One region of the Apibacter sp. B3919 genome, then DNA from elsewhere that is predicted to be linked to it. Evidence: riboswitches for the same ligand, from Rfam matches in the RefSeq annotation. Region 1 holds a riboswitch; the other holds the start of a gene.
The links. A riboswitch is a leader RNA that binds a small molecule or an ion and turns the genes downstream of it on or off. The one in region 1 is predicted to bind S-adenosylmethionine.

Region 1 (17,067 bases):
AATAAATTCCATTTCGAAACTGAGTAATTGAAGCTTAAAGTTGCCTTTGCTTTTGGACTTAAAGATTCAATTATATTGGTTTGATCGGGACCGAAATATTCATTTCTGTCTCCTTCAAAAACTTTGGGAAAATGATAATCAACAATTTCTGTTTCTGTATAGTTTCCTGATAAACTTATATCCAGATTTCCCCTTCCTAAACCAACTTTATATGTGGCCACTATATCAATACCTTTCGTTTCCGTATCCACAGCATTAGTAAAAAATCGTGCTCCTTCCACTCCATAAGATTCTACTTTTGCATTAACAAATTCACTCGTGAGTACAATACGATCTTTAACTTTGATATAGTAAGCATCAGCGGTTACATATATTTTTTTAGAAGGTTTAAATGTTAAACCGGCACTCGCATTTATAGATTTTTCTTCTTTAAGTTTATCAATACCTAAAGCTTTTGCCAAAGGACTGTCATTTCTAAATATACCTTTAGAAACAACTCCTGATCCCGACGATGAGATACTGGAAAAAGAATTATTGAAATATTGCTGTTGAAGAGACGGGGCTCTGAATCCATTACTGAAAGCTCCCCTTACAGCAAATCCGTTTACATATTCATAACGCACCGCCAACTTTCCTATCCAAGAATTACCAAAATCGGAATAATGCTCATATCTTCCTGCCAAATCACCGGAAAATTTTCCTTTTTTAAATGCTACATCCGCATAACCGGAGGCATTATTTCTGTCCTCTTTTAACGCATTTTCAGGAGAAAATCCTATAAAACCTTGTGCTCCCCCCTCTCCCAGTATATCGGTGGGAAGAGTAGATGCTGTTGCCGGATTACCAAATTTATCGTAACGCATCCATGAGCCTTCTTCACCGGCCTTTATTCTATACTGTTCGTATTTAAATTCTCCTCCGAAGGCAACGGAAAGAAGTGTATTTATTTTTTTAGAAATATCCAGATTGATAGTATTTTGCATAAACTCATGTCCCCCGGCTTTAAATTCCGTTGGAGAATGTATACCCAACGAAGCGTTGTTTGTATGCGTAGCCTTATAATTAAAAAGGTTTTCTCCAAAGGTATTACTTATATCTACCATCCAATTATTATGCATATATCTTATTCCCGTAGAGTTAGAAATATCATAAATAGTGGATTTTAATAAAGGTTGAAATCCTATCGGATAAAGTTCTTTAACTACATTAGTTTTTTCACTGGGAAGTCTTCGGAATTCAGCTCCTTCTCCTTGTCTTAAACTTGCTCCGCCGAATGAATAGAACTCATACTTTTCGGATAATGGATAAATGGAATTTATAAAAAACTGTTGATTTTTAATTTGAGCATCTCCTGCCCTGAAACGGAAGTCTTTTTGGGTTAAACCCATTTCTGCCATAATTTTTTCATCGTTTATTCTGGCCTGATCGGGATCCGGTGCAAAATCATAGGCAAAGTTATCGCCAAACTTGTCCAGATTATTATCATAAGAACGATTGGTTTTATTTCTTTGGCTGACTACAAAAGAAAGATTGATACTTCCTCCTTTATCTCCTAATTTAGCCCCGTAATTTCCGCTAAAATTGTAAGTTTCCCCGTCATTTCTATTGGTTAATCCATAGGTGATGGATGCCGAGCCGCCCTCATTCTTTTTTAAAATAATATTAATTACACCGGCAATGGCATCCGAACCGTATTGAGCTGCAGCACCATCTCTCAAAACCTCTATTTTTTCTATTGCTGAAACGGGTATGGCACTTAAATCTGTACCCACAGATCCGTTACCTACTGTATTTTGATAGTTGACTAATGAGGTAGTATGCCGTCTTTTTCCATTCACTAATACCAGAACCTGATCGGGACCCATACCTCTCAAGGTAGCCGGATCAATATGTTCCGTTCCATCGGAAGAAGATTGGCGAACTGAATTGAATGAAGGTACTAAATAATTTAATAAGTCGTTAACGGTTAATTGAGGAGATGCCTTTTCTATTTTCCTGACATCTATTACATCTATGGCAACGGGAGAATTTACTTTGGTTCGTTCTGAACTTCTGCCACCGACTACAACAATCTCTTCAAGATCAAGGGAATCTACGGCTCGTTTTTCTTGAGCATCCACATAATTGGTAAATTCTAAAATTAAACTTACCATTAACAAAGAAACTTTTTTCATTATCTTTCTTACAGTTAGTAAATTATATTTATTAAAACTGTATCAAGAAAAACCGGAAAGGAAAAAAGAAATTATTCACAACTCAACATACTCACAACTCGCGAATCACTCATCTTTCCCCTCAGGGCTGGAATTAGCACCAAGCCTAAGCAGGCCGGTTGCCAAGGTTTCACAGGGCCAGTCCCTCCACCTTTCTTGATAAGTGATGTAAATATACCATAATTTTCATAATAAAATAATTTTATATTATATTATTTTACCTCTAAGATAAAGAAATATATTTACTTTATCTTAAAAAATCTTACCAAGAAAATTATTCCTATTCCAAATAAGGAAATGAAAGTAAAAGATATTTGTAATGAAAATTTTTCAGCTAAAAAACCAATGCAAGGAGGGCCTAGAAAAAAACCGATAAAACCAATGCTGGTAATAACTGTAAGCGCTTGTTCGGGCGAAGCAGTTTTTGAATTTCCCGCTAAGGTATATACTAAGGGTACGACTGCAGATATTCCCAGTCCAACAATAACGAACGAAAGAAGTGTAGTTAGTAATGTTGGAAATAGAACAGCACAGATCATACCTATAAAAATTAAAGATCCGCTGATGATCAACGTAATTTTTGAACCGAATTTTCGAACTACAAAATCAGAAATGAATCGTCCGCAAGCCATGGCTGCCATATAGGCAGTCAATCCATATCCGATATATTTTTTATCGGCTTTCACTATATTCCTCATATATTCATTGGACCAATCGGTCATCGTTCCTTCAGAAACCATAGCAAAAAAAGCTAGAAATCCTAAGACAATAAGATTTTTATCAACTCTGATAAATTTTGATTTTTTTGGTAATTCCATTGATTCTTCTTTGGATTCATCCGGCAACAAGTATCTGAATAACCAAAGGGAAACCAGAATTCCTATGGAAGAATATAAAATAAAATGCTCAGAAGGTGGTATGTTTTTAGCAATCATTACCGCTCCTAACCAAGAAGCAAAAAAACCTCCAATGCTCCAAGTACCGTGCATGGAGCCTATTATTTGACCTTTATAGGATTTTGACACATTAACAGCTTGTGTATTGATAGCTATATTGGTTAAATTACCTATGGCCCCGTAGGCTATTAAATTGAGTTTCAATTGCCATAATTCACCGCAAAATCCAATCCCGATTAAAAATATAAAGTAAAGAATGATAAATATAAGGGTTGATTTTTTACTTCCCAGCTTTTTTATTAAATTACCCGCAAAAGGTAACGTAATAAGTGTTCCGATTGATAAAAATAGTAAAACCAATCCCCAGTTGGAATCGGAAACATTCATCGATAATTTAATCGTTGGAATTCGTGAAGCCCAGGTCGCGGAACTGCCTCCAAAGAAAAAAAATAAAAGGGTTACAGCCATTCTGGGCAAATGCTTTTTGTTTATCATTAGTAATTCTCTCGGATTTTTTATGGATTGTAACTATTTATTAACTACTCCGGTATTTATAAAATAAAAAAAACCTGCTTGATACAATCAAACAGGCTGTTCATTAATTTAAACTTTATTCATTAGTCGGAGATTCTTTTTCAACCTCCAGTATTTTAATTTCCGTACTGTCTTTTTCTTTATTTAATCCAATATAGAGATGGTCTCCATCATGTATCGATGAATTGATAATTTCTTCAGCGATCACATCTTCCACATATTTCTGGATCGCTCGTTTAAGCTGACGTGCACCGAAATTTTTGTCCCATCCTTTTTCAATGATGAATTCTTTAGCTTCCGGAGATAATTCTACTTCATATCCAATTTTAGCAATTCTATCGTACACATTTTTCAATTCTAAATCTATAATTTTGGATATATCTTCCTTTTCCAAATTATTAAAGATGATAACATCATCGATCCTATTTAGGAATTCAGGCGCAAAAGTTCTCTTTAAAGCGTTTTCTAAAGTAGATTTTGCTCTTATATCGGAAGATGATTTTTTGGCAGAAGTTCCAAATCCAACACCGTCACCGAATTCTTTGAGTTCACGAGTTCCGATATTGGAAGTTAAAATGATTATTGTATTTCTAAAATCTATTTTTCTTCCCAAACTATCCGTAACATGTCCGTCATCTAAAATTTGCAAAAGGATATTAAATACATCCGGATGTGCTTTTTCAATTTCATCTAAGAGGATTACAGCATAAGGTTTTCTTCTTACGGATTCTGTCAATTGCCCTCCTTCTTCATATCCTACATATCCCGGAGGAGCTCCTACTAATCTAGATACGGCAAATTTTTCCATATATTCACTCATATCTATTCTAATGAGAGCATCATCTGAATCAAATAATTCTCTGGCAATAACTTTTGCTAATTGAGTTTTTCCAACTCCGGTTGCTCCTAAGAATATAAATGTACCTATAGGCCTGTTAGGATCTTTTAATCCGGCACGGTTTCTCTGAATGGCTTTTACTACTTTGTTGACCGCTTCGTCCTGACCGATAATTTTACCTTTCATCAAATCTTTCATTTGAGCAAGTTTTTTAAGCTCTCCTTCTGCAACTCTTTGTACAGGTACACCGCTCATCATTGAAACTACCTCTGCAACATTATCTTCGGTAACAATCTCCCGATGTTCTCTTGAAGATTTTTCCCATTCTCTTTGTGCATTCGCTAATTTAGTTTCAATCTCTTTTTCGGTATCTCTTAATTTTGCAGCTTCTTCATATTTTTGGCTTTTAATTACCTTAGTCTTTTCAGCTCTGATTTTTTCTAATTCTTTCTCATAATTAACTATTTCCTTTGGAACTTTGATATTTTTAATATGGACTCTTGATCCCGCTTCATCGAGCGCATCAATCGCTTTATCCGGTAAATATCGGTCGGTAATATATCTTGTAGTAAGATTTACACAAGCTTTAATTGCCTCCTCGGTATAAGTTACATTATGATGTTCTTCGTATTTATCTTTAATTTGATTTAATATGATAATGGTTTCTTCCGGAGAAGTTTGTTCTACCATTACTTTTTGAAATCGTCTTTCTAAGGCGCCGTCTTTTTCAATATATTGCCTATATTCATCCAAAGTAGTCGCTCCGATGCATTGTATCTCTCCTCTTGCTAATGCCGGTTTGAACATATTGGAAGCATCTAAAGAGCCTGTGGCTCCTCCGGCTCCTACTATGGTATGGATTTCATCAATAAAGAGAATAATATCCGAGTTTTTCTCAAGCTCATTCATGATGGCTTTCATTCTTTCTTCAAATTGTCCTCTATATTTAGTACCTGCAACCAGTCCGGCTACATCTAGGGTAACTACTCGTTTGTTGTATAAAACACGAGAGACCTTTTTTTGAACAATTCGTAAAGCGAGGCCTTCTGCAATGGCTGATTTACCGACTCCGGGCTCTCCTATTAACAAAGGATTATTCTTTTTTCTTCTGCTTAATATCTGAGAAACTCTTTCAATTTCTTTTTCCCTTCCTACTACCGGATCTAAACGACCTTCGAGTGCAGCGGTGGTTAAATCTCTACCGAAATTATCTAATACCGGTGTTCTGCTTTTCGAAGGATTGGATCTGCTTCCTTTAGGTGCTTCGTATTGATTTCCTTCACTAATGCCTTCTTCTTCAGAAAATTCATTGGTGGGTTGTTCCGTAAAATCTTCTTGAAACTGAAATCTATATTCTTCTTTAAGGATGTTAGCATCGATATTATACTTTTTGAAAAGCTGGGTTACCGGATCGCTTTCTATCCTCAAAATGCATATCAATAAATGTATGGTTTCTATTTCCGGGCTTCTAAAAAGCTTAGCTTCTAAAAAGCTTGTTTTTAAAGCTCTTTCGGCAGCTTTAGTAAACGGGATGCGATTCCTGTCTACTTTTATACTTATTTCAGGTTTATTAAGATTTTCTATTTTTCTCCTTAAGTCACCTAAATCAACATTTAAACTTTGAAGTATGGTAATAGCTTTGCTGTTACCTTCACGTAAGATACCCAGTACAAGATGTTCCGTCCCTATATGGTCATTACCTAATCGTAATACTTCTTCATTGCTGAAGCTTATTACATCTTTGACTTGTTGTGAAAAATTTTCGTCCATGTATGACTTACTGTTCTATATATTAATATTTTACGATTTGAATCTTGCATTTATCATGCCACTTTACTTATCGGTTATTTTGTCATATTCCTTGATAAAGTAAAATATTTTTTTCTGATAAATGTACTCTATTATTTTAAAATATCATATAATGTCGGAACTATTTCTCGGGTACGTATATTATTTCTCCATTTTCCAGTTCATAAGCTATCCCTACTTTTTTCCCTTTTTTACCTGTGGATTTCTCTTGGGACGGGGTATACTTGTTTATTTTATTTCCTTCTTTGGTTATTATTTCCATATCTTCTTTTCCCGGATTTTTAACAACGGTAAAATCTTCATTGGAAAATACTTCACCCATATTTAAATTCATAACCATGGCAACCATAAGAGCAACGGCAAAAACCATAGCTACATCAAATAGGTTTACAATGACACTAAGCGGATCGGTATCTTCTTCTTTTAGAAATCTGTTAATTCTTCTTCGCCTTTTCATTCTTAATTTACATTACCCGTTACTACTCTTGCTACATAATCTAAATTGTTAACTTCTTTTGCATACCATCGTTGTTTAACTTGTAAAGTTACTAATCCGATTGCGCTTACTACCAATCCCACCACAGTTGTTGCAAAAACTACTTGCATGTTATACGCCATACCGGAAATATCCCCAGAGGACAGCCCAACCAGTGCCGGACTCATGGCTATCAGAGTACCGATTAAGCCTAAGACAGGTCCGAGTTTTGCAAGCATTTTTGATAAGGAAAGGTCTTTATCTACTTCATTTTCAAAATTGGAAATGGTAAAATCGGCATAGGCTTCATGGGTGGTATTTTCCAATAATGTCCTTAAATATTTTATATATAAGGAATTGTTTTTTGAAGGCAAGGTTGCTCGTAAATCTTTTAATTTTTCTTGAGTAAGGTTTTCAATAACCGGATTTATCTTTTTATCGTTATTCCTTTTAACGATAAATTGATTGTAAAAGCTTCCTAAAAGAAGCAATGAACGAGCGAACAATATTAGTAAGATGATGATATCGGGAATTAATAAACTATTCGCTACCCAAAATAATACTTTTGATATAATTTCCATATTTATTAGTTATTTTAATTTTTTCTTTTAGTGTTTAACAATTTTTCCATTTAGTTAACCTCCATTTAATTTTATTTCCTAAAAATCCTATTAGAAAAAAGAAAATGAATAGTCCCATCGATAAAAGTATATAGTTAACATTTATGGTTTCTTCTGAGGATTTATATACTATTTTTCCATCAACGGTGGTTATGAGTCCTAGTATACAAATGATTAAGCTCACCATAAAATGTATTTCAAGTCTTAAATCAAATTCCGGAATCAGTTTTTTAAGAGTTATGACAGCTAAAACCATACATAAAATAACGATTGATGCATAAAGGATTGCCATGGTTAAAAAGTGGAAACCGGTAAAGGTAAATGCGGCTTGAGTCAATCCATAAAATAAAACTAAAAAAAGCAAAATTCCCGGATAATATTTTAACATTAATCGAACTATCTTATGTTTTTTACTTCCAAACCGTCCCATTAGTGCTGCAAAACAGAAAGCAAAACATACCGCCGATTCTACCGTAACTACTACGGACATGTTTTGCATCATCACATGATCAGCTAAAAAATCTTCTATCTGTGTTTTAGATTGCTTAATGGCTACGGGATAAATTAAAAGTATATAGACTATGTATACTAGCATCATTAAGGCTATTTGCCCTATTTTCCAAAAACTTAGCTTAATAATGCTATTTAATAGGATAAGAGCCATTAATAAATGTATGATGAGTTCCATAAAATAATATCCTTTGATCTTAACCGTTTTTTCTTCTTTTCCTTATATACATTAATAGTGAAAGGGCAACAATGCTTATAACCGTAACTATAATTACTCCATTGACTGCTGTTTTTTCTGATTTATTAACTCCTTTGGAAACTTCTTCTTTTTTCAAAACCATCCCCTCTTTAGAATCTGATGAAGATTCTCCTATTTTCATTTTAGTTACTTGTTGCTTATATTCTGTAGATTGCTGAGGTGTAACTTTATTTGAAATATAATCCTGGAGTTTTTTATTATTTCCGGAAAATCCTGCTCCTGAATGTCCAAATTCTTTCACAACTTGTGTATGTACGAGAGCCGTTTGTTTTATTTGTTCTTCAGTGGCTTTCCACATCCCTTTTCTTGAAGTTTCAAGCATGATTGCTGTAATTTCTTCTAAGGCTGCCGGACTCACTTTTTTGAAAAATTCTTTGGTTCCTAAATTAGTTTTATCGGTTACATAGGTATCATAAATCTGATCCCACATCTCATTATCGATCACATCGGGCTTCATTACATTCCAACCGTAGGTATTGGTTATAACCTCTGTTATATCGGCCGCGCTGGATGCTCCCCCTTTCATCTTCTCTTTAATATAGGCAGGATTGAAGATGGTGGTACGAGCTTCTACTCCTATAGCTTCTTTCAATTCTTGCATTTTGAAATTAGTATGATTTCTGTAGTCTGCAAAATAGGCATCGGGATCTTTACCTGTAACATTTCGAATGGCTAAATTCATTCCTCCCATAAACTCGTATACATGATCTAGACTTAAAGCTCCCCAAGTATTGCTTTGTCTTGGATGAACAACCATATCTGTATTTTTTAGTACAGCTTTTAGCAATCCCTTGTGAAAATCACCCCAATTTTTATCACTGCCGTATATTGCTCCCATATTATTGATATAGGTTTCTGCTATTTCTTTTTCATCTTCCCATTTATCTCCGCTGGTTACCATTTCTTGAATTCCTGTTCCATACATTCCGTTAACTCCTCCGAATATTCGTTGCGTTGAAATCTGACGGGCTTCTTGAGGAGGTACTCCTTCATCGACTAAACTTTTTTCTATATCCAGAGTGCTTTGAGCTACTAAATTTTCATAGCTGGAATCTTTTGCAGATGCGGCCATTTCCACTGCTCTTGATAGTAATGCCAAACGGGAAGCTGCCAGATCTCTAAATTGTCCTGAAGTTTGCACCACTACGTCAATTCTCGGTCTTCCTAAATCTTTGGATTCAATTAGTTGTAAATCGGATACTCTTCCGAAGGCATCACGAACCGGTTCAACTCCCAACATATATAAAACTTGCGCTATGGTTGTTCCTTCGCTTTCAATGAATTCACTGCTCCAAAAGGTATAATTCACTTTTTTAGGATACGTTCCATGCTTTGCTTTGTATTGTGCCAAAGTTGCATTAACAAGTTCCTTTCCTCTGTCCCATGCTATTTCGGTAGGGGTGGATTCTGCATTAATGGAATACAAATTTCTACCTGTAGGAACTCCGTTCGGATTCGCCACAGCATCTCCTCCTGAAGAAGGTTCAATATAGCCTCCGGATAGTGCATTGATTAATGCTTTAAATTCCAACTCCGGACTTTCTTCTAAACTTTTTTCGTATTTCTTTATGTTGGTTATAGTTCTTTCAATTTCAACAATGGCTCTTGCTCTAGATTTTTGCTCTTTGGTATAAGTCATCTTTTTATTAGCCATTCCATGCATAGGCTTTTTCTCTGATTCCTTTGGAGCTGTATGTGCAACTTGTTGCGAAGAGGTATTTTTGGATTGACCTGAAGAGTTTTCCATTTTAGAAGGTTTGCCTGCGGTACTTTTAGTACTTTTTTTAAACGTTCTTTTTGGAGGCGAAATAATCATTTTAGACTGTTCCAATTCTTTTTCATCAATTCCGGCAACGCTGCAAATAAATGCAGGACTCGCTTCTTTTCCTGATAAGATTTGATTAACTATATTTTTGGCTACGTCTAAATATCTTTGTTTAAAATATACTTTATTTTTGAGTTGTTTTTCGGTTACTTTTCCTCTTTGTTTATCCAAGGCGGCCAGACTATAAGCAATTGGATCTGTACTCATTGCCTGAACGGTTGATATGATTTTATCTTTAGTATAGGGTACTCCGGAAGTATAAAGATGCCCGGACATTTTTTCATTGGAAATTTCTTCGGCAAAATTTTCTATTCTTTCTATCTCTTCTAAATTATAGGGTTTGGTTGCTATACTATCTAAACGCAAATCTCTGTGCAATCCCATTTTTACCGCTATTTTCTTTACTTCAAGGGATACTAACGGCTGATTGGATTCTTCGGATTTATAGTAATATTGTATCTTATCTTGCAATTCTTTAAATTGAGAACGGGTTTGACTCTCCATAAATGCAGGAGTTAGATAAGATAGTAAGGTGGCATAGGAACGTCTTTTAGCCATCATACTTTCTCCGATATTTCCAATGGTATAATAATAAAAATGTGGCAAGGTTCCGACTAGTCTATCCGGCCAATCTTCATTGCTCAGGGCAATTTGTTTTTGAGGAGTAAACTCCAGACTTCCATGAGTTCCAAAATGAATCAACGCATCGGCTTGGAATCCGTGCTGTACCCAAAGATAGGACCCAATATAGGTATGAGGAGGAGCTGTTTTTGCTCCATGGATTATGGCAAAGGTATCATCTCCCAATCCTGCCATAGGTTGAGGTAATAGTACAATATTTCCGAATTGAACTCGTGAAACCGCTAAATACGATTTTTCACCTATATTTTTACTCATGTAATTACCCGGAGCTTCTCCGTAAACCACTGTAACTTCGGCATATTTTTCGGGGGTAAGTGTTTTTTTTGCCCAGTTTTCATACGTTGTTTTATCAATCAATTCGGGATTGCCATTTTTCAAGTATTCATCAAAAGCTCCTTGGGCGTAAGTACTCATTACAGAACCTTGGGTCATCAATATTTTTTCAAAATCTTGTACATTTTCGGGTAAATTATCTACTTTATATCCTTCTTTTTTTAATCGTTTTAAAAAATTATAAAGTGAAGGAACAGTTTCTAGTCCTTGTGCGGTTAAGGATTCTTTACCGGGTCCTTTATAATAGTAGATGGCTATTTTTTTATCTTCATTTTTTTTATGTTTTAACTCTACAAAATTGTGAATGATTTGTACAAAATTTTGGAGTCTTTCGGGCACTGTTTTAAATAAATAAAGATTGTTATCTGTTAATTCTTGGGTATTTAAAACGTATGGATATATAGATCCATCCAATTCAGGCATAACTACACTTTGTGAGAGGAAACCTCCCATCATTCCCATGGGATCTTTAAGCCATTCTTCTTTAGTTTTTAATATGGTAAGTGGCGTAAAGACAGGAATATTTCTTTGTTTTAACCAGTTTACTGCTTCTTCTGCTTTTCCCAGCGCTAGTCTTCCGTGTGCGAAATGTATAACTGCATCCGGTTGAATTTCCTTTAAAAATTCCAACCTCTCAAATGTGGAGGATATGGGATATACATTAAATCCTTTTTTTTGTAAAGAAACGAGTAAGCTGTCCAGGTTATCTCTATTTCCACTATACGGATCATTTAATCCACCCAAAATGACAACTTTGGGCGCGCCCTCTTTATAAAAATTATTTTTCTTTAAGTAATTTTCGTATTCATTTACATTTTTAAAAGCCAAGTCTTCATCTAAATGATACAATACATCTTCTGCAGTCTCAACTATGGGGCTCGGTTCCGTAACAAAAAATATCTTTTTATCTATATTTTTACGTATATATCTGGCAAGGCTTTGATAATTTTTTTTGTTTCCACTATCCATAAATGCTTCTACCGCTTTCATCCGTGTGCTGTCTAAATTGCACAGATTATTTTCGGGATTGGTTGCTCGGTATATATAAAAGGGTTTACCGTCTTGCATAATTTTTTTTAGCTGCTCCCTTTCTTCCGCAGATGCTTTCATTCCCATACCGAATCCTAAAATAAAATCGTACTTTTTTAATTTAGATAAATCTTCTAAAGAAACTTCTTCGTATTGAATGAAGGGGTCTTTATTGGATTGAATGAGACTGGTGGTTTGAAATTTTTGAAAGTTTACTAAAGCTACTTTTGTTGGTGAGGCAGTTTTATTCCAAATGATCCAACTTGCCATTAGTAATACTAATATACACACTATTATACTCAATAAGAGCTTCTTTTTTTTCATTTTCATAATATTTATGTAAGCCTGATTTTTCTTTGATAAACGTTTATTTGACAATGATTTTTTTGGTCGCTTTATGATCTCCTACTTTGAAAACGAGAATGTAAATTCCGGGTGTTAAGGCAGATAAATTCAATTCTTTTGAATAAAAACCGGCTTGCCCCAAGATTTTATCTTCGTACATTTTCTTACCACTTAAGCTATATATGGATAATTCTGCCTTATTTGCATTGGAATTTTTAATATCATATAGTAAGGTAGCCGTTTTATTTACTATTGGATTAGGATAAACCGTAAAGGAAGAATGATCTGTCAATTCTTCTATTCCTAAGTTATTTATTTTTTTATAAGTGAAATTGATAGTTCCTGTAGCTGCTCCTCCAAAATCCGTAAACCATAATTCATATAAGCTCGTTGTTTGATCTTTTTCTGTTTTAACGTAATATTTATTTTTTGGAATTACGTATGAATAACCGGATAGTTCCTTCCATCGGTCTCCTATGGTATTAATCTCTTTTTTAAAATTTTCATTTTGAAGTTCAGTTTGGTCGCCTTCTAGTTTTTTAGCAACGGCAACGTGAGTATTTTGTAATGCTCCTGTTACAGAAACATAATCTATGTTTTTATAGAACGAAGTATATTTTGTAAAAAGCAAATCCCAATCTGCATCCAATGGAATTGTATCTACCAATTTATTATTTTTCAATGAATAATAGTTAAACATTTTTCCTTCACCTGTGGAATTTAAGATTGTAAAGGATCGATCTGAACTCCATGATGTTCCTTCCCAAATGGCATATTTACAAGTATATCCTTTAAAATAATCTTCAATCATAAATTTCATAAGAGTTCCATCGTCATATTCTAATACAAATATGATAGAACCCACTACATGATGGGTGGGCATAAAATATTCTCCCCATCCGTAGGTTGCCGAACCGTTATCGAACGCTCCTTTTTCCCATTTAACCTCGCTATTATATAATTTTTTCCATTGTTGTTTCTTAGATACATCAATGCTATTCCAATCTGAAGCTGCATTTGCTGCTTCATAAACTTTAATGCGTGCATCATTCACGCGTGTAGCAAAACTTCTGGCATCTTTTCTTAGAAAAGCTAAGTCCCAATCTGTTGTGGGCAGGGTAATTTGATTATTAGAACCCAATTGAAAATATACTTGTTGGGTATAAGAAGAGCCTAAGGAAAGAGCGATATTTTTTTCTTGAGCATGTACGGTAACTTGTACCATAAACCATACTATAAGCAGTATAGTCCTTTTCATAATCAATAGATTTAAGTTTTTATTCTATTTTTATTTAGGGCAAATATAATTATTATTTAGATTTATTCTCAATAATATTTAGATTTATTCTAAATTATTTTTACTTTTGCTAAAAAAACTATGAAAAAGAATAGCTCCAATAAGTTCTTTTTATTATATATATCTCTGATTTTAAGCAATTTATCTTATTCTCAAGAGACTAATGACAAAAAAAATAAAGTAAAGGATATTGACGAAATTGTGGTAACAGGTCAATATCATCAACAAAGTGTGGATAAATCCATATATCAAGTTGAGGTCATATCCCAAGAAGATATTAAAAATAGAGCAGCATCCAATATATCGGACATTTTAAGTTATTATCTTAACTTTAATACTCTACCCAACAGTAAAAACGGGGATTCTGAAGCTTCTCTTTTCGGTTTGGACGGTCAATATTTTAAAGTATTAATAGATAACATTCCTATGGTGAGTGATTATGGAATGGGCTCCAATGTTGATTTAACTAAAATTAATTTAGATAATGTGGAACGGATCGAGATTGTGAGAGGAAGTATGGGTACGGATTACGGTTCTAATTCACTTACGGGAATTATCAATATCATAACCCGTAAAAAAATCAATTCCCAATGGAAAGTTTCCGGTTATGTACAAGAGGAAACGGTAGGTAAAGAGTATGATTGGAAAGAACAGGGCAGACATATTCAATCGTTAGATATTTCTCATTCTTTATCAGATAAATGGTTTTTATCGTTAGGAGCAAATCGTAATGATTTTAAAGGTTTTTTCGGAAACAAAAAGGGTAAAAGATATTATGAGAATGATGGTAATAGAGGATATGAATGGCTTCCAAAGGAACAATGGAATTCCAATGCTCTTATTCATTATAAAACTACTGATTTTAATGCTTTTTATAATTTACAATTCTTAATTGAGTTGACTAATTATTATAATCCTATCGTTGATTACAGGGCATTGTCTGAAGGTGGTCTTTTTACTTATGCTTCTAAGGATCGAAATTTTAAAACAGATCGTTGGCTTCATCATCTTTTTTTAAGTGCCAAACTTTTCAATTATCTAACTTATAACGGAGATTTTTCTTATCAAAAACAAAGTAGAAAAAGCAGGGATTATACATACGATATTGGTATGAGAGAGGTTTTTGGAAAGAAAGATGCCTATAAAAAATATGCCGGAACTGATGCCTGGTACACTCGCGGAACTTTTAGTTCTCCTTCCCTAAATAAAATATTATCTTATCAAATTGGCTATGAATTTAATTTTATTGAAGGATTAAGGTCTGCGAATTCCAGTTCGATTGGAGGAATGAACACTTCCGGCTTTCAAGAAGATTTGAAAAAACATTTAGACAATTATGATGTATTTGGATCTGCTGAAATCAAAGCGAACCCGGACCTATATTTAAAACCCGGATTCCGAGCCAGTTTTAATACAAAATTTGATAATCAGTATTCTTATTCACTGGCTATGAAATATCAACTATCTCCTAATTCTAATTTTCGTACGGAAGTTACTTCTACCAATCGAACTCCAAATTTTGACGAATTGTATACGTATTTTGTAGATACTAATCATAATGTACAAGGAAATGAAAATCTAGTTCCCGAAAAAGGATATTCCAGTTCCATTTATTGGAATCAGAAATTTAAATCTAAAGATAACTTTAAAGGTGATATCACGCTAAGTACGTTGTATATTAATTTAAAAGACAAAATTGAACTTGCAACGGTTAATATGCAACCGTTAGAATATAAATATTTAAATGTGGATAAGTTCAAAACATGGGGAGTACAATTCAATTCAAATATGAGAATTCAAAATTTTCATTTTAACCTGAATGCTTCTTATTTTGGAGTTTCTCGAACGTTAGAAGACAATATCAACGGAATTCCTATTACAACCCCTGATAACGATTATTTGTATACCTTTCAATTAAACTCTAATGTTAACTATACAATTAAGAAATGGGATACTACTTTTTCTCTTTTTTATAAATATAATGGAAAAGAATCTTCTTATGTATTAGATTCTAAAACTGATTCTTATTACTTGGGAAAACAAGATGATTTTAATTTATTAGATTTTTCGGTTAGGAAATCATTTTTTAACAAATTTATTGAACTTACGGCAGGGGTAAGAAATATTTTTGATGTTAAGAAAGTAAATACTACTGCTGCACAAGCAGGAGCTCACGACGGACCTGTAAAAAGTATCAATTTATTTTATGGTAGATCGTACTTCGCTAAACTTGGTTTTAATTTTAATATATAAATGATGAAAAAATATTTTTTACCTATACTCATTTCTTTTGTTGTTCTTTTAAATTGTAAAGAAGATGATAGTCCTATCGTGGTTCCTCAACCGGGAGCTACTTTAGATGTTCCCGTTGGAGGACCTACCGAACCTAATCAAGTTTGGGTTGATCTGGATCAAAACCGAGTGAATGTAAATCAAAGGGATTCTTGGGATTTTGGATTTTATGGTGGGGATAAATTCCGTGTTATTTTAAATAATTCCACGTTAATGGCTGCAGGTAAATTGAATTCTACTTCGATAGATGAAGTGCAAGAATCTGATATCGCTTCTATGAAATCGGTAGTAACGGTAGGTAATTTTCAAGCGGATAATGTGCAGTATGTTGATGATATTATGGGAAATTATTTGGAGCGCACCGCCATTGATGAAATAAGCGAAAAAGATGAAGAAAACCATGTGTATCTTGTTAATATGGGATATTCTGTGTTTAGCGGTAATACGAATGATTTAACGGTTGTAGGAAAACACAGAGGATGGAAAAAAATTAGGGTTCTTCGTAATGATTCTAATAGTTATAAAATTCAATTTGCAGATATAAATGATACAACGCATCATGAAATGATAGTTAAAAAAGATAAAGAGTATCATTTTTCTTATTTAAGTTTATCCGTTGGCATCGTCAAAGTTCAGCCTGCCAAAAACTTGTGGGATCTATGCTTTACAGTTTTCATCAATGAAAATAAAGGACATGGTACGTATACTTTTTCTGATTTTGTGACCATAAATACGATGAATAACACCGGAGCCTATCAAGCAAATATATCTGATGTGGGAAGTTACGAAGATTTTACCAAGGAAAAAGTAGATTATACAAAATTTGTTTATAACGATCACAGAGCTATTGGCTCCAGTTGGAGAACAACGTATGGAGGGGCAAAGGTATTTACGGATCGGTTTTATGTTCTTAAAGATTCTAAAGGCAATTTATTTAAACTCAAATTTTTAAATATGACGGATAAGGATGGACGAAGAGGATATCCGAAATTCGAATACAAATTACTCACTAATTAATTGCTCTTTATTTACAGGTTGTTGGTTTTTCAACAACCTGTTTTTTTATATATTTTTATTATTTATTTCTTTGCTGTAAGCATATAGGGTATTTTTCAAGAGCATGGCTCTGGTCATAGGCCCTACACCTCCG
Region 2 (17,067 bases), on a different contig from region 1:
GAAAAATTAAACGCATTGATGATGTAATGTCGATTTTCAATCTGGTACAAAAAGAAGTTAAATCAAAACTTTTGATTGTTGGAGAAGGACCGGAGACAGAAACCATTGAGCATTTAACTAAAGTGTATCATTTGGAGGATAAAATTAAAACGTTGGGAAAAATGGTTGATGTATCTTCAATTTTAAGTATTGCAGATCTATTTTTATTACCTTCTGAACAAGAAAGTTTCGGATTGGCAGCCTTAGAAGCAATGGCCTGTGGCATACCTGTTATTTCAAGTAATGCCGGGGGAATTACGGAAGTTAATAAAGACGGTTTTTCAGGATTTGTATCTCCTGTTGGTGACATCCCTTCCATGGCAAAGAATGCCATTAGGCTGCTGAAAGATGAAAAAATGCTTTCACTTTTCAAAAAACAAGCGAAAGATCAAGCTTTACTTTTTGATAATTCTAAGATAATTCCTATATATAAAGAATTGTATGACCGAGCATTGGGCAATCATAACTAAATAGTTGAATTTACATACTTATCAACCCAATCAGCTGAAAAAAATAACATTTATATTCGGGTCTTTAATCCATGAAGAATGCGCTAATTTATGTAAACAGATGAAGCCTATAAAATAATTACCTGAAAGGCTGCTGTATTGTTCTTCGATGGACTCAAAATCATCAAAACCGGAAAATTGATCGTGATATCTTACATAAACCTTATAAATTTTAGTATCGACTAATTGTAATTGTTTATTTAGATGAATATATTTCTTGTTTTCATATCTGTAATCATACGTTAAAGCTGAAATATCAGAAAGCACGGCAGATCCGGTGGGTTTATCTCCCGCACCTTTACCGATCATCAGTTGCTTTTCTGAAAAAGCACTTTCTAAAACCACTCCATTATATTCATAATTTACATGAGCTAACGTATTTTCTTTTTCTATAAAAGTAGGAGCACAAAAACCCGTAATTTCATTATTATTTTTATTGCATCTTGCTATTAACTTGATTGTTAAATTTCTTTGACGAGCAAATTCCAAGTCGAAATCACTTATTCTTGATATTCCAAAATTAAATATAGATTCCGGTTTAGTAATAAGTCCAAAAGCATGAAAAAGAATAATACACAATTTATATTTAGGATCAATTCCCTCAACATCTAAGGTAGGATCTGATTCTGCGAATCCTTTTTCTTGTGCTTCTTTTAAAACCACAGGATAAGAAAGTTTTTCATGGATCATTTTGGTTAAAATGAAATTGGTAGAACCATTAAAAATTCCCGATACCGATGTTAATAAATCATTATCATAATATTCTTCTAAATTTCTGATAATGGGAATACTGGCACAAACAGAGGCTTCATAGAGTAGGGGAACTTGGTATTTTTTTTCCAACTTTAGTAGTTCAGGTAAATGTTCGGCAATCATCTTTTTATTTGCCGAAACTACAGCTTTTCCGTTTTTCATGGCCTCTGAAACAATATCAAAAGCAGCATCAGCGTCATCTATTAATTCGACAATAACTTCAATTTCAGGATCCGATAATAACTCGTATTTATCAGTAGTAAAATACTTTTTATCGATTGATCTCGGTTTATCGGGATGTTTAATACATATTTTTTTAATATTTGCATCTACACTTTCGGCTTCTTCTAACACTTTATACAATCCCGTTCCCACACATCCAAATCCAAAAATTCCTAATTTAAGTTTATTTCTTATCATTCAATTATTCAATTTATAAAATTAACCGTTAATCTAAAGCTTGTTTGATATCATTAATCAGGTCATCCACATTTTCAATTCCTACCGATAAACGAATTAAAGAATCTTGAATTCCTGTTTCTTTACGAACTTCAAGAGGGGTTGATTTATGGGTCATTGTTGCAGGATGGCTACCCAAACTCCTAACATCGCCTAAATTTTCAGCTAAAAGGAAAATTTTGGTACGGGTTAAAAAATCTTTTGCCGCTTCCAAAGTATCGTCTTTTAAACTAAAAGATACCATTCCGCCAAACCCTTTTTGTTGTTTGGCCGCAATATGATGGTTGGGATGATTTTTTAATCCTGGATAATATACTTTATCTACTTTGGGATGTGTAGTTAAAAATTCAGCAATTTTTTGAGCATTTTGTGAATGTTTTTCCATACGCAGAGATAGAGTTTGAATTCCGCGTAAAGTTAACCAACTATCAAAAGGAGAGAGTACGCCCCCTGAGGTATTTTGTAAGTATTTTAATTCTTCGGCTATTTTAGGATCTTTCACAACTATAAATCCGGATAAAACGTCTCCATGTCCTGAAAGATATTTAGTTCCACTGTGTACAACAATATCAGCACCTAAACGTATCGGTTGTTGTAAAGCAGGAGATAAAAAAGTATTATCTACAATTAATAGTGCTCCCACTTGCTTGGAAATTTTAGAGATTTCTTCAATGTCGGATATTTTTAAAGTTGGATTTGTAGGGGTTTCCAACCAAATGAAGCGAGTTTTATTTGAAACTGCATGTAAGACATTTTGAATATCAGTCGTATCAATAAATTTAGAGGTTACACCAAATTTATTATAAACCGTAGTAACTATTCGATAAGTACCTCCGTAAACATCATTTACAGCAATAATTTCATCCCCTTGTTTTAATAACTTTAAAACACAATCCGTTGCTGCCAATCCCGATGAAAAAGCAAATCCGGCAATACCGCCCTCTAATTCAGCAATGGCCTGCTCTACAACTTTACGGGTAGGATTAGCCGTTCTTGTATAAGCAAATCCTTTATTCAAATCCGGTTCTTCCTGAACATAAGAAGAGGTTTGGTAAATAGGAGTAGATATAGCTCCGGTAAGTACATCAGGAGTAGAAATATGTACTAATTTTGTTTCTAATTTCATGACTAGGTTGTTTTTTCTAATTAATAAATGCCTTAAAATTCATTAATCATCATAAAACAACTTATACAAGATTCCCATTTAAATGCTAAATTATGAATTAGCTTCTTTATGTAGGTCGAAAGAAGCTCGTATTATATGTATTTGTATGTAAGCTGTTTCGACTTATCTTTCCTTTACGGTTGGATGCAGCACCTACTCATATAAGAGGGTTGCTAAGGTATCATAGGGCCAATTCCCTCCACCTTTCTTGATAAGTAATTTTATTAATGATCGCTAAATATATTACAAAGATACGTTTTATTTTTTAATTTCCAATAAAAAACGATTTTATTATAATATTTATAAAGGTAATGTATTTTTAATAATCATTATAATATAAGACATAAAGCATACTAAATATAAATGAATTTACCAAAAGAAGTATTTTAATAATCATCGAAATTAATTTTAAGTTGAAAAAATAAAATTTTTTGTGATGGTAACTAATTTATATTAAGATCAATAATAATATTATGCAATGTAAATGATATTTTAACAACCCATTTATTTAATACTGATTTTATTTGTTGTTAAGCTTTTTTAATACATTTTCAATCAATTGCATTCGGCTGTCTAATTTTTGTGAAGCAGCATCTAATGTAAACCCTTCTTCCAATAATTCTTTTATTAGAATCATTTTTTTTATATTTTCATAATTGTATCTTCTGTTTTTTCCTTCCTGTTCTGTAAGACTTTTGATAATTCCTTTATCTTCCCAATACCTAATTTGTCGTGTAGGAATTCCCGTTATTTGAGAAACTTCGCCAATGCCCACAATTAATTGCTCTAAAAACTTAAAATCGAAAGATAAATGATTGGTTTCGTTCATTTTGTAAATTATTTACATTATTTGAAGTAAATATACAAAATAAAAGTTAAATTTGTAATTGTAAATAATTTACATAAAATGTAAATATTTAACAATAAACTATAATTAAAATTTAAGTATTATGTTAATAGACAAAAATGTTATTATAACCGGCGCTACTGAAGGAATAGGCTTGGGAATTGCTCGTGCTTTCGCCCAACAAAGAGCAAATCTTGTTCTAATTGCCAGAGATTCTCAAAAATTAAATAACATCAAAGAAGAATTTTCGTCGTATCATGTAACTGTTTCTCTGATTTCTGCGGATTTGACGGAAATTGAAAAATTATCTTCAGTTGGTAAACTAATTTTAGAAAAAGTAAAGACAGTTGATGTGTTAATTAATAATGCAGGAATCGGTCGTTTTAATCCTTTTGAAGAAACATCTGAAGATTTATTAGATAAACACATTAATCTTAATATGAAAGCGCCTTATATACTGACTCAAAATTTGTATCAATCTTTGAAAAAATCCAAAGGAAATATAATTAATATTTCATCTTATTTTTCACACAGAATGTTACCGGGAAGAGAATCTACTGCTTACTCCATGACAAAGGGCGGTATAGATTCATTTACTAAATCATTGGCTTTTGAGGCAGGAAAAGATGGAATTCGGGTTAATGCTATTGCTCCTGGAAGTATCGATACGCCGCTTCTACGATATAATTTAGAACAACTTAGCGAAGAAGGGAAAACAAATTTTCATACAATGATTAAATCTATATATCCGATGGGAAGTATTGGAACGGTAGAAGATATTGGGGCGGCAGCTGTTTTCCTGGCTTCCGATCAAGCCCGATGGATTACCGGAACGATTTTATCAGTTGATGGTGGGTTAACAACTAATTAGTTAATAAAAGATAGCATAAAAGAATATAAAAAAACCAATCCCAAAACGGATTGGTTTTTCAATTCTATTTATAGTACAATATTGACAATTCGTTTAGGCACAACAATAATCTTTTTAGGTTGTTTGCCGTCAAGATAATTCGGTGTTTTTTCATGGGCCATTACTGCTTCTTCAATTTCTTTAGGAGTAGCGGAAATAGGCATTTCAATTTTAAAACGTACTTTTCCATTAAAACTAACCGGATATTCATGTATTTCGGAAACAAGATATTCAGCGTTAAATTCAGGGAATGCTTGAAATTCAATGCTGTTTTCATGTCCTAATTTTTCCCATAGCTCTTCTGAAATATGTGGAGCATAAGGAGAGATTAAAATGCACAAAGATTCTAAAATTTCTCTTTTATAACATTTTATTTTTACCAAATCATTGGTAGCAATCATAAAAGAACTTATGGATGTATTGAAAGAAAAGTTATCCAAATCCTCTTTAACTTTTTTTATTAATTGATGAATTATTTTTTGTTCTTCTTTAGTAGGTTTTTCATCTGATACAAAGAAAGTTTCTCCTTCACCGGAATGATACAGTTTCCAGAATTTTTTTAAGAATCCATGAACTCCGCTAAGTCCTTGAGTATTCCAAGGTTTAGCCTGTTCAATAGGTCCTAAAAACATTTCATACATACGTAAGCTGTCGGCTCCGTATTCATCACAAACATCATCCGGATTAATAACATTGTAGTAAGATTTTGACATCTTTTCTACTTCTCTCCCGCATATAAATTTACCTTCTTCAAGAATAAACTCTGCATTTTTGAATTCATCTCTCCAATTTCTTAATTTTTCTAAATCAACTTCATCTGTAGTTCCTTTAAGAAGTTTTACATCAATATGCAGTGGAGTGGTATCTTGTGCTTCATGTAATAAATTGTAAGAGATGAAGTTATTAGTTCCGTTAATTCGGTAGATATAAGCACTTTGACCTAAAATCATCCCTTGATTAATTAATTTTTGGAACGGTTCTTCTTGGGCACAGTATCCATAATCTTTTAAAAATTTATTCCAAAAACGTGAATACAATAAATGTCCCGTAGCATGTTCACTTCCTCCAATATATAAATCTACGTTTTCCCAATAATTTATTTTTTTAGTATCGGCAAAGCAAGAATGGTTAGTTGGATCTGTGTATCTGAGAAAATACCAGGAACTTCCGGCCCAACCGGGCATTGTATTCAAATCTAAAGGAAAAATCGTGGTATGATTAATACGGTCGTTACTTACAACTTGTTCATTTTCAGTGTCCCAAGCCCATTGTGTAGCACGTCCCAACGGAGGATCTCCGTCTTCAGTGGGCAAATATTTTTCAACCTCCGGAAGAAGTAAAGGTAATGCAGATTCCGGTAAAGCATAGGGAATATCATTCTTATAATATATAGGAATAGGTTCCCCCCAATATCTTTGACGAGAAAAAACGGCATCTCGTAATCGATAGTTGGTAGTTCCGTGCCCGATTTTAATTTTTTCTATTTCCTCAATAATTTTAGCTTGAGCATCTTTAACAGTCAATCCGTCTAAAATTTGGGAATTGATACAGACCCCTTCTTTGGAAGAAAAAGCCTCTTCTTGAACATCGGTTCCTCCTTTAATTACTTCAACAATCGGAAGTCCAAAATGTTTAGCAAATCGATGATCACGCTCATCGTGAGCAGGAACAGCCATTATGGCACCTGTTCCGTATCCATATAATACGTAATCTGCAATATAAATAGGAATTTTTTTATGAGTAAAAGGATTTATAGCATAAGCACCGGTAAATTGTCCTGAAACAGTTTTAGCATCTGCGATTCGCTCTCTTTCCGATCGTTTGGTGCTTTGATCTTTATATTGGTTTACGGCTTCGTAATAGGCGCCGGTAGTAATTTGATCCACAAGAGGATGTTCAGGAGCCATAACCATATAAGTAGCACCATAAATTGTATCCGGACGAGTGGTGAAAATTGTAACGGTTGCTTCGGAATCAGCAACAGCAAAATTGATTTCTGCCCCTAAAGATTTACCAATCCAATTACGTTGACTTTCTTTGATTGATTCGCTCCAATCGATAGTTTCCAATCCGGAAAGAAGTCTTTCAGCATAAGCCGTAATCCGCATAGACCATTGCATCATGCTTTTTTGATAGACAGGAAATCCTCCTCGTTCAGAAACTCCATTTACCACTTCATCATTTGCCAGAACCGTTCCTAAAGCCGGACACCAGTTAACGGTTGTTTCTGCACGATAAGCCAATCGATAATTTAAAAGAATATGTTGTTTTTTTTCATCTGAAAAACGGTTCCAATCTTCAGCCGAAAATATTTCAATTGGTGAGGTACAGGCATTTATTTTAGCATTACCTTCCTTTGAAAAAATATCTATTAATTCAGTAATAGGACGAGCCTCTTGCGAAGAAGTATTGTAATATGAGTTAAAAAGTTGGATGAATATCCATTGGGTCCATTTGTAATAGTCGGGATCAGATGTTCTCACTTCACGATTCCAGTCAAAAGAAAATCCCAATTTTTTCAACTGATTATTATATCCTGCAATAACATTGTCTTTATTATCTATACCCCCGTTAATATTAACTTCTGTGGTTATCGCCGGATGTTGGCCTGTTTGAATAGCATATTGTTCAGCAGGTAGCCCGAAACTGTCATAACCAATGGGATGAAGTACATTAAAACCTTGATGGCGTTTAAACCTTGCATAAATATCAGAGGCAATATAACCCAGTGGATGACCTACATGTAAACCTGCTCCCGAAGGATACGGAAACATATCCAACACATAAAACTTGGGTTTATCTGTATGGTTTGAAGCAGCAAATGTTTGTTGCTCTTTCCATTTTTTTTGCCATTTTTTTTCGATTTCCTGAAAATTATATTGCATGGGTAAAATTGAATTAATTTTTTGCAAAGGTAATGATTTATTCAATTTTTAAATTGTATTTCAGCTTAAAGCATACGTATTAATTACAATAGTAAAAAAAAAGATATATGATATGAAATATATATAATAATTCTTACAAACTTACTTACGCTTCAATATAATAAAATTTCTTAGACTGTAAAATTTATCGGAACTTTCCCATGCAACTGTTTTCAATTTATTTTCCATTTCCGGCCATACTTCATTATTTTTTAAAGTTTCAATCATAATCTCCCGGCTGTTAACATTAGCATAATAGATGCGAAGCCAATATAAATCTTCCTCTAGATTTTCCTCTTGAATTTGTTCCTCTATGATTTTAAATAAATTCTCGGGAATATTGAAATCGCCTTTGCACCCAAAATTACCGATATATACCTTCCATTTGTTGCCTTTAATCTCCCATTCTTCAATTCCGATTTGATCATCATTAGTAATTTGCCAAAAAGCAGATAAAAACACATGAAATGAATTAGTTACAAAATTTTGAAAAGCATTTTGTATGGCACTAATTTTATTTTTACCAATACCTAAGTAGCTTTCCGAGATAGTTTTTTTACTGGCTAAAAGTAAGGTTATATCTAAACGTATACTGGCTCCGTTTTCATATTCTTTAAAATCAAATGTTTCAGCACGCATGGCAGGAAGTTGTTCATCAACCAAAAGCCAGTCTTTATATTCAATGCTGGGTAGGTCATGAGCAAGAAGCATATTAGCGAGAATTTCTTGAGGTGACATAGATTATTTTTCTTCAAAATTACATAATATCTTTTTTAATACTACAACTAGTACAAGTACGTAACTCACGAATACTGCTTCATATATTTATCATAAATCGCATTGATTCTATAAAAATATTTTGATACAAAATTTTAATAGACAATTATAAGTAATTTATATTATGTTTATTATGTATATTAAATTTAAAATTATCAATTCTACAATATAATTAATTCAAAATATTAATTTTTTTAATTGTAAAACCTTTATGTGTATATTTAATAAAAATAAAATAATATATTTGTTGCTTTAATTCAAAATAATCATTTAACTATGAGAAAATTATACTTAATACTTCTTATAGGGGCTAATTCTATATTTACTTCTGCACAAACAAGTAGAATTGTAGGGCCGGGAGGTGTTCCCGGTGCTGTTTTATGGATGAAAACAGTCCCTGAAACAAAGAATCTTAACGGTAGATATCTTTGGAAAGATTTTTCTGGAGATTCTTTACGGCTGAATTACTATGATAGTAGTGGAGAGTATATAGTTGAATGGAATCCATTCGGAAGATCCATTAATTTTAATCCTTCAATACTTTTAACCAATCCCTATTCGAGTAAGGAAATTCAAATAAAAAGTGGGAATTTATCTACGGCTACTATTTTAGGTACTTATGCCGAGGCCAATTTATTAGGAAATAAATTTGAATATCCGGACTATATTTTCACACTTAACGGGGTGGAGGGAAAAGGATTTGTCTTAAATAAAGATAAAATCATTCACAGTGATGAAAGCAACAAAGGAGTTTTAGACTATGGTTCTGAAGAAGGCTATGATTTAATGTATCACCCGAACGGGAATTCAAATTCAGATTTAACGGCTTATCAAGAAAAGACCATGCGTTTGTTCACTTATTTTCGTGCAAATAAACGAGCAACTAACGTATGGGGTGAAAGAATGAGTTCTACCTTATCCATAGGAGAAAAATTTTATTCATTCAATAAATATAACAATTCGACTTATAATACAGATCTTTTTGATCCTAATTCGATATACAGAGCGTATATGCCGGAATTAATCATGTACGATCGTATATTAAATCCGCTTGAAAAAATTAAAGTAGAATCGTATTTAGCCTTAAAATACGGTTTTATGTTAGAAAATTCCTTGATAAATAGTTATAATAAATTACTATGGGACAAAGATGAGAATGTAAAGTATAATCATCGAGTTACAGGTATTTACAGAGATGATATAAGTGGATTATATCAACGAAGAAGTACCACATCCTACGAAGAAAGCCCTTATTTTAGTTATTCAGCACAAGGAGACTCCTATGATGAAGCTAATAATTACAATTTACCCAATAAAAATAAATTATTGGTTATTGAAAAATTCCCGGCTAATTCCTTGTCTGATTCTGAATATATGATTTGGGGTGATAATAATAATGATATCAAAACATCTCAGATTGAAAGCATTGCCGGAATGAATATCATGAATCGTCGATGGTTAGTAAATACCGGTAATATCAGTAATGCAGATGAACAAGACGTAATTTGGAAATTGCCTGAAAATTTAGAAGCAGTAAAAGAAAAATATAAGTTTTCTCAAGTAAAAATGGTTAATGATCGCAGCAAAGATTCTGAGACAGCGATCATGTATACTCAAGATCCCTTGAAAGGATATGAAGGACATGCCTCTTTAACTTTAGGCAATCCTTTTGGAGGAGTTATGTTAAAGTTCGGTACAAAAGAGGTTACAAATCAACAAAAACCAAGTGCTGATTATGGAGTATTCATAGACCATCAAGGAAAAGTATTTACCATTATTAGAGGTATAGTAACACACTATATCAATCACAAAGTAAATGTAGGAGATCGGGTACAAATCGATAAAACTAAAGATGATTTTATCATACGATTTAACGGATATGCCCCCCCAATTCCCGGGTTAGACTCTCCCAATATACCTTTGGATAAGGAAGATATAGATCAACCTTTCCATGTCAGTCTGGTCATGTACAAGTGGAATTTAGAATCAATTGTCAAAGATGTGAGGACCGGAGGATTTGTAAATAGCGGTAACAAAGTTGAATTAGGATATATTCAACATCGCGCGGAAGAATTCTCGGAATATAAAGACGGAAGAACATATCTTTTAATTGACCGATCAGGAAAAGGAGATTTTAAATTAGAAAATACCGATTTTTATTTATCGGATGAATACGATCCATACAGACAAAAAATAATATTTAATAATGTATTCTTTGATACGGATTACAACGGAAAAGATGTATTTACTTTCGGATACCGTCCAACCAATATAATTGCTAAAATAAATAAAAGCAATCCAACCTGTGATGCTTCTTCTCATAGTAATAATGACGGATCCGTACAAGTGAAAATTCTTAGAGGAGATGAAGGATTTGAATATGAACTAGTCGATAAAAATGATATGGAAGTAAAAAAATCCGGAGTGTTTTATGGTAAAGATTTAAATTTAAGCGGACTTTCAACCGGTGAATACACCTTGAGATTAAAAGAATTGGGCGGTTTCAATATTTTATCCGATTCTACCGGTGTGGAAGCAAAAGCACATAGTATACAAAGTATCGATTGGGATAGAGGAGGATTTTTTGAAACAACTATTAAAGGTACCAATCAAAATTTCCAGATGGGATTAACTCTTAATCCAAGATCGAATTCAGTAGCCGACATTGCAATCCATGCAGGATTTGAAATCAATCAAGGACGCATATATATAATAAAAGACTATGTAAAAAGCAACACGCCTTTAGCAAATGTTGTGCTTAAGGAAGGTGATCGAGTTCAAATATATAAAGACTTTAATGAAAGACAATCGCCGTATAAAGTATACTATAAAATAAACGGTGAAACCTTTTATACGGAATATATCACCCTTTACCATTTCTTTGCAATTAAATTAAACAATAATGTGGGAGGTGTTTATAATATAAGAAACACAGACGGATTTAATGAATCTCAACCTAATTATTGGAAGTATCAAGGAGCTCATTCTTATCCAAAATACGAAAATCTATCTAAGAGTATTTTGGAACAAACAATCATTTTGAAAGATGATTGTACGAAAAAAGAGGAAGAAACAGAAAATCAAGACTTACTGGATAAAACCAATAAGAATGTTCAATTTTATTATAAAGATTTTAAAAATAAATCTGAAATAACCGGTACTATTAAGTTAAAACAGCCATCGGGAATTATGATTTCAGTTTTCGACTTTTCAGGAAATATGGTTTTGAATAAACATATGAACAAAATCGATACTGAACATACCTTCGATCTTACCGGACTTTCCAAAGGTGTGTATATAGTGAAAATATTTTCCGAAGAAGGTGAATTTACAAAGAAGATTTCAATAAACTAAATTACTAAAATAAGTACATCATTATGAAATTAAATTCAAAGCAAGCCCGTTTTGTTTCACTCGTGTTACTATCCACGATGGCATTACAGAGCTTTTCCCCATATATTCCTTTAATTGAACATAAGAAGTATGAATTAAGGGAGAAACGTTTAGTACTTACTAAGCATTCTGAAACCGTTGATGAGAATTCTGAATCTGGAAACCCTCAAAAATCGGTGATGAGTAAAGGTGAGGAAACCCAAAAAAATAGTAAATCAGAAAAATTAATTACTTCAAAGTCTATTCTTTACAGTGCTAATATTTCAGAAGGAGTAATCGGTATTTTAGAGAATAAAATTTTTGATAATCCGGAAGATAATATTTTCACGGTATATCTGGATCAAAAACCGCAGCAGGATCAAAAAGTATATTTGACTTATGAATTATATGGAGTTTCCGATAAAAACGGAATTTCCAAAAGTATCAACGACCGAATGAGCAGAGGAGGATATTTAGTGAAAAAATATTCCGGATGGACTCATCAAAAAGAAGAAATTAATTCAGATTGGCTGAAAACCGGTGATAACACAATTCAATTTGCTATTCCGCAGGATGCCGGATACGGATATAAAATAAAGAACTTAAAAATTGAAGTAGAAAAACAAGAATCACCCGTAGGTACTATTACCTGGGAGGCATTTGCTTTTGAAGGAGGAGATACCTATGTAAAAGGATATTTTGCAGACGGAAAAGATCGCAAATTAGTTATTAATAATACCGAAACTTCGACCTGTCAAGGTGAATTTGAAGTTGTACTTTCCGGTAAAGTTTCTACCGTTGAATTGGTTACCGAAGGAATTAAAAATGTCAGAGATTCCAAAATTGTATCCGGAAAACAAGATTACTCGTATTCCTTGCAATCAAACACAGCACAAGAGCAAATATGGTTTAAAAAAGATAAGACAAATAATAAAATACATCTTTTAGGAGCTGAATTGAGTGTAAATGGTAAGAATTTGTTAAGTGACAAGCAAATACTGATTCGAGGATTAAGAAGTATTGACATTCCCGCACTGGATATGGGTATGAAAAATGTGACGGGAAAAGCAGACGGGTATAAATTTTTACCTCATGGAGAGCATTTCAATGAAGGGGCAATACTCAAGTTGGCTTACGACCGCTCCAAAATTCCGAACGGCTATACCGAAAAAGATATTCGTACCTTCTATTTTGATTTGGAAAGCCATCATTGGGTACCTTTGGAACGAGACAGTATAGATACCAAAAATCAAGTAATCATATCCCGAACTACTCATTTCACGGATATGATTAACGGGGTGATACAAGTACCGGAATCACCGGAAACTAATGGTTTTACACCAACAACCATGAGCGATATCAAAGTTGCCGATCCTTTGTCAAAGGTGAATTTAATTAGCGCACCGACTGCCAATAATCGTGGATCCGCAGCGTTAAGTTATACCTTTGAAATGCCTCCTGCACGTAATGGAATGAGTCCATCTCTAGGTATTCAATATAACAGTGATGGAGGTAGTGGATGGTTAGGCGAAGGCTGGGATATGAATATTCCGAGTATAACAGTAGATACTCGTTGGGGAGTACCGAGATACGATACCTCAAAAGAAACCGAAACCTATACGATGGATGGAACCCAGTTGGTAACCCTGGGAGCCGATGGAAAAACGTCAATAGCCCACAGAGGAGAAAAAATAGCCAGAAAATCAGATCGATTATTTTATTCCAGAAAAGAAGGGAGCTTTGCTACCATTCAAAGGAAAGGAACTAATCCGGGAAATTATACCTGGGAAGTTACCAATAGAAAAGGGGTTAAATATACTTACGGAGGAAATGGAGGAATACTTAAAGGAACTGTTACCGATATATCCGGAAAGAGCAAAGACGTAATTACGGAATGGAAAGTTTCCAGAGTAGAAGAACTTCACGGAGATTGGATTGAATATATTTATGAACAAGTGGAAGAACCGGTAAAAGGAGGTTTGAAATCCAAAGCTTTATATCTTAAAGAAGTACATGCCGGTAACAAAGGACAAAATGGTCATACAGTAGTTAAATTTACTTCTGCTAAAACTAAGCAAAAAGAAACAAATTCAGCTCGATATGGATTTTTTACCTCTTCTAATCGCTTACTTACCCATGTTGAGATAGATTTTGAAGGAAGTAAATTAAGAGAATATGAATTAAAATATAAATCCGGAGCGTTTTATACAGATCTTTTAGATCAGATAACGCACAAAGACGATCAAGGAAAAGAATTTACTTCCAATCGTTTTGAATATTATGATGATGTTAAATCTCAAGAGGGATATATAGCCTTTAGTCAAAATGAAGAAACTTGGGCAAAAAAAGGAGAAAAGATAAACGAAAGTTCCACAACATCGTATGGAGGATCTTTTTATGCCGGGATAGGTCTTAATAAAGGCGATGTCATCTTTAATAGTGGTACCATAGGAGGAAGCTATAGTTATAGTAATAGTGTAACCGAGGGTAAATCAATTTTTATAGACATCAACGGTGATGGTTTAACGGATAAAGTATACCAAAAAAATGGAGTATTATATTATGAACCTCATTTGCTAACACCTCTAAAAGGAGAAAAATTTGGTAAACCTTTAGCCATAAAAGGTGTAAACAAATTCTCTAAAACCAAATCAACCAGCACTAATACCGGTGGATCAGCCAAAGTAGGGAAGTGGATGGCTGCGGTGACAGTAGGAGTAAGCGGAGGTACAACAAATACAACAACAACGGTTTACTTTTCTGACGTAAACAGTGATGGATTGATCGATATAGTTTCCAATGGAAAAGTGTATTTTAATCGAATTATTCGAGATAAAGACGGAAATCTTATACCCAACTTTTCTTTAGAAAGCGCTACAACTCCCAGTCCGATTATGGGGGGAGGAACTATTGACAGTTCTGATACTGCGGTAGATCCTCAGGAACAAAAAGATCTTATTTATAATTCTCCACTTTATGATGTTGTAAAAGTATGGGAAGCACCTTTTGACGGGAAAATAAGAATAGAAGGAAATGTACAATTACAAGCACCAACGGGAGATTACGACACTGAAGAGTATGAAAAAGCCGACGGGGTGAGGGTTGCTATCCAATATAAAGGAAAAGAAAAATGGAATAAGAGTATAAACAAAGGTGATTTTACTAATTATCCAGCCAATATAAAATTATCCGAGACTATAAAAAAAGGAGATAAAATTTATTTCCGAGTACAATCCGGAAACCAAGAAATGTCTAATGGAAGCTTTGATCAAGTACAATGGAATCCTATTATAACCTACGAACAAACCGCCCTTGCTGAAGCAGACTTAAACAGTATAAATCCAGACGGGCAAAAAATGTATCGTTTTCCATCCTCAGAATCCCATATAGCTTCACAGGATGTAGCAACCAGTGTCGGTGATTTTAAAAAAGCCGTAATATTTGGAACTTTTGAAAAACCGATCACATCTGATGACGTTACGGTAAAAGTTATTCAAACCAATGACAGTCGTTCCGAAGAAGTTATAGTTTATGAAAAAACATTCAGTTGGAACGAATCTCATCAAGGAAATTTGGAAATACCTGTACCTGAAGGCAAAAATTGGACAAACTTTTATTTTACTTTAAGTTCACCCAGCCAAGTGAATTGGAAAAAAATTAGTTGGAAACCACAGATAAAATTAGATGACAGCCAAGAGGCAGAACCGGGAAGTGTTAATTACAGCATTTACCATCAGAAATGGGAAGGAAATTATTATCCATTAACTTTTGAAAATGCAAGCCAAACTAAAAATATATCGCTTACATTTCAAGCGCTGGCAAATGATCCTATGAATTCTTCCGTTTTAAATGGAGATATTGCGATTACCATTAAGAAAAAAACCGGATTATTGGGAAGATATAAAATCAGAGTTGAGAATGGAATTGTTGTTACTCCACCTTTAACGGATTTGAAAGTTGAGGCAAATGGTGCTTTAACTGAAAATATTTGGGTAGAAGCATTTACCAAGGATGCAACAATCATCAAAAATTTGAAAGCTTTAACTTTTACTTTGCAAACCGAAAACGGATTGTCGTCTAATGGATATGCAAATATTTTTGTAAAAGATTCAGACAAAGGTTTTGGACCTATGTATCGCGGTTGGGGTCAATTTATCTACAATGCCAATGCCGGACGTTATGCACGTCCTATAGATGAAAAGGAATTAAAATTGCCGCAGAATGAAAATGCTGATATGGATCCTCGTACCATGATTTTTATTCCGATGGGATTAGATAATGAAACCAAAAGTTATTGGACGGGAGCAGACCGCTATGTATATACTAAAGATTCAAGCATGAGTGCATCCCGATTAGGTGAAAAAGAGGTTAAACTTACCAACCCATTGGAAGGTTTAAGTAATAAATTTACCTCTTCAGGAAATTGTCTTCAAGGATCTTCGGCAGTAGGAGTAAAGTTACTAAGTAAATCCAAAAGCACAACCAAACAATCGGGAGCTAATAAAGATGAAGGAACTTTAAAAGGGTTTGGAATAACATATAATAGTTCCGAAGGCAGTGACGAAACTCGTTTGTCATTTACCGATATGAATGGAGACGGATATCCGGATATTATAACCAAAAATAAGATACAATTCACCAATACCCGTGGAGGTTTCGACGGAGAAATTATCGATTCACGTAACGGATTTCCGGGCAATCATCGCAGCAATACCACCAGTAAAGCTTATGGCTTAGGAGCTAATCCTATATCTGCAGCTGCCCTTTTTACCAAAAAACAGAGTTCGGAACAACAAAATTCTCAAGATTCTAAAGCCTCAGAATTGGGAATAAGCTCTGTAGACTTGTCTATCAGCGCTCCGAAAATGAGTGAAAATGTGGAACATACCTTGATAGACCTCAACGGAGACGGTTTGCCGGATAAAGTGTATAAAAATGGAAAAGTACGTTTGAATTTGGGTTACAGCTTTACTCCTGAAGTAGATTGGGATATAACCGAAATACAATCAGCAAAATCCGAAGCAATTTCCGGAGGCGTAGATATTCCGATAGTTGCCAAAGCTACCGATAAAGCTTCTTCAAGTTTTGCCGGAGGTGTTAATGTGACCACCGTAACCAACAATCCTACCTTTAATTTGATGGATGTCAACAGCGATGGTTTAATTGACAAAGTACGTATTAGTGACGGAAAAGCGTGGGTGTCTTTAAATAGAGGAACTAACTTTGCTCCCGAAATAGAGTGGAAACAATTAAGTCGAATTGCAAAATCAAACTCGGTAAGTGTCTCTACCCATGTAGCGTATACTTTAAAC

Region 2: another riboswitch for S-adenosylmethionine. It lies ahead of J3U20_RS02825 (trans-sulfuration enzyme family protein); the one in region 1 lies ahead of J3U20_RS09610 (TonB-dependent receptor plug domain-containing protein).

What each region holds. Positions count from the first base shown of each region.
Region 1 is NZ_JAFNMG010000006.1:85,080-102,146, forward strand. It holds gene J3U20_RS09610 (TonB-dependent receptor plug domain-containing protein) at 1-2,174, opposite strand, end outside; SAM riboswitch class I at 2,281-2,379, opposite strand; gene J3U20_RS09615 (MFS transporter) at 2,456-3,604, opposite strand; gene J3U20_RS09620 (ATP-dependent Clp protease ATP-binding subunit) at 3,720-6,251, opposite strand; gene J3U20_RS09625 (DUF2149 domain-containing protein) at 6,412-6,747, opposite strand; gene J3U20_RS09630 (MotA/TolQ/ExbB proton channel family protein) at 6,750-7,346, opposite strand; gene J3U20_RS09635 (hypothetical protein) at 7,381-8,073, opposite strand; gene J3U20_RS09640 (cobaltochelatase subunit CobN) at 8,093-12,307, opposite strand; gene J3U20_RS09645 (T9SS type A sorting domain-containing protein) at 12,351-13,586, opposite strand; gene J3U20_RS09650 (TonB-dependent receptor plug domain-containing protein) at 13,707-15,878, shown strand; gene J3U20_RS09655 (HmuY family protein) at 15,882-16,934, shown strand; gene J3U20_RS09660 (bifunctional 5,10-methylenetetrahydrofolate dehydrogenase/5,10-methenyltetrahydrofolate cyclohydrolase) at 16,980-17,067, opposite strand, start outside.
Region 2 is NZ_JAFNMG010000001.1:613,130-630,196, reverse strand. It holds gene bshA (N-acetyl-alpha-D-glucosaminyl L-malate synthase BshA) at 1-509, shown strand, start outside; gene J3U20_RS02830 (homoserine dehydrogenase) at 540-1,721, opposite strand; gene J3U20_RS02825 (trans-sulfuration enzyme family protein) at 1,750-2,886, opposite strand; SAM riboswitch class I at 3,046-3,143, opposite strand; gene J3U20_RS02820 (MerR family transcriptional regulator) at 3,446-3,754, opposite strand; gene J3U20_RS02815 (SDR family NAD(P)-dependent oxidoreductase) at 3,876-4,643, shown strand; gene leuS (leucine--tRNA ligase) at 4,712-7,567, opposite strand; gene J3U20_RS02805 (DUF6348 family protein) at 7,709-8,344, opposite strand; gene J3U20_RS02800 (T9SS type A sorting domain-containing protein) at 8,660-11,737, shown strand; gene J3U20_RS02795 (RHS repeat-associated core domain-containing protein) at 11,761-17,067, shown strand, end outside.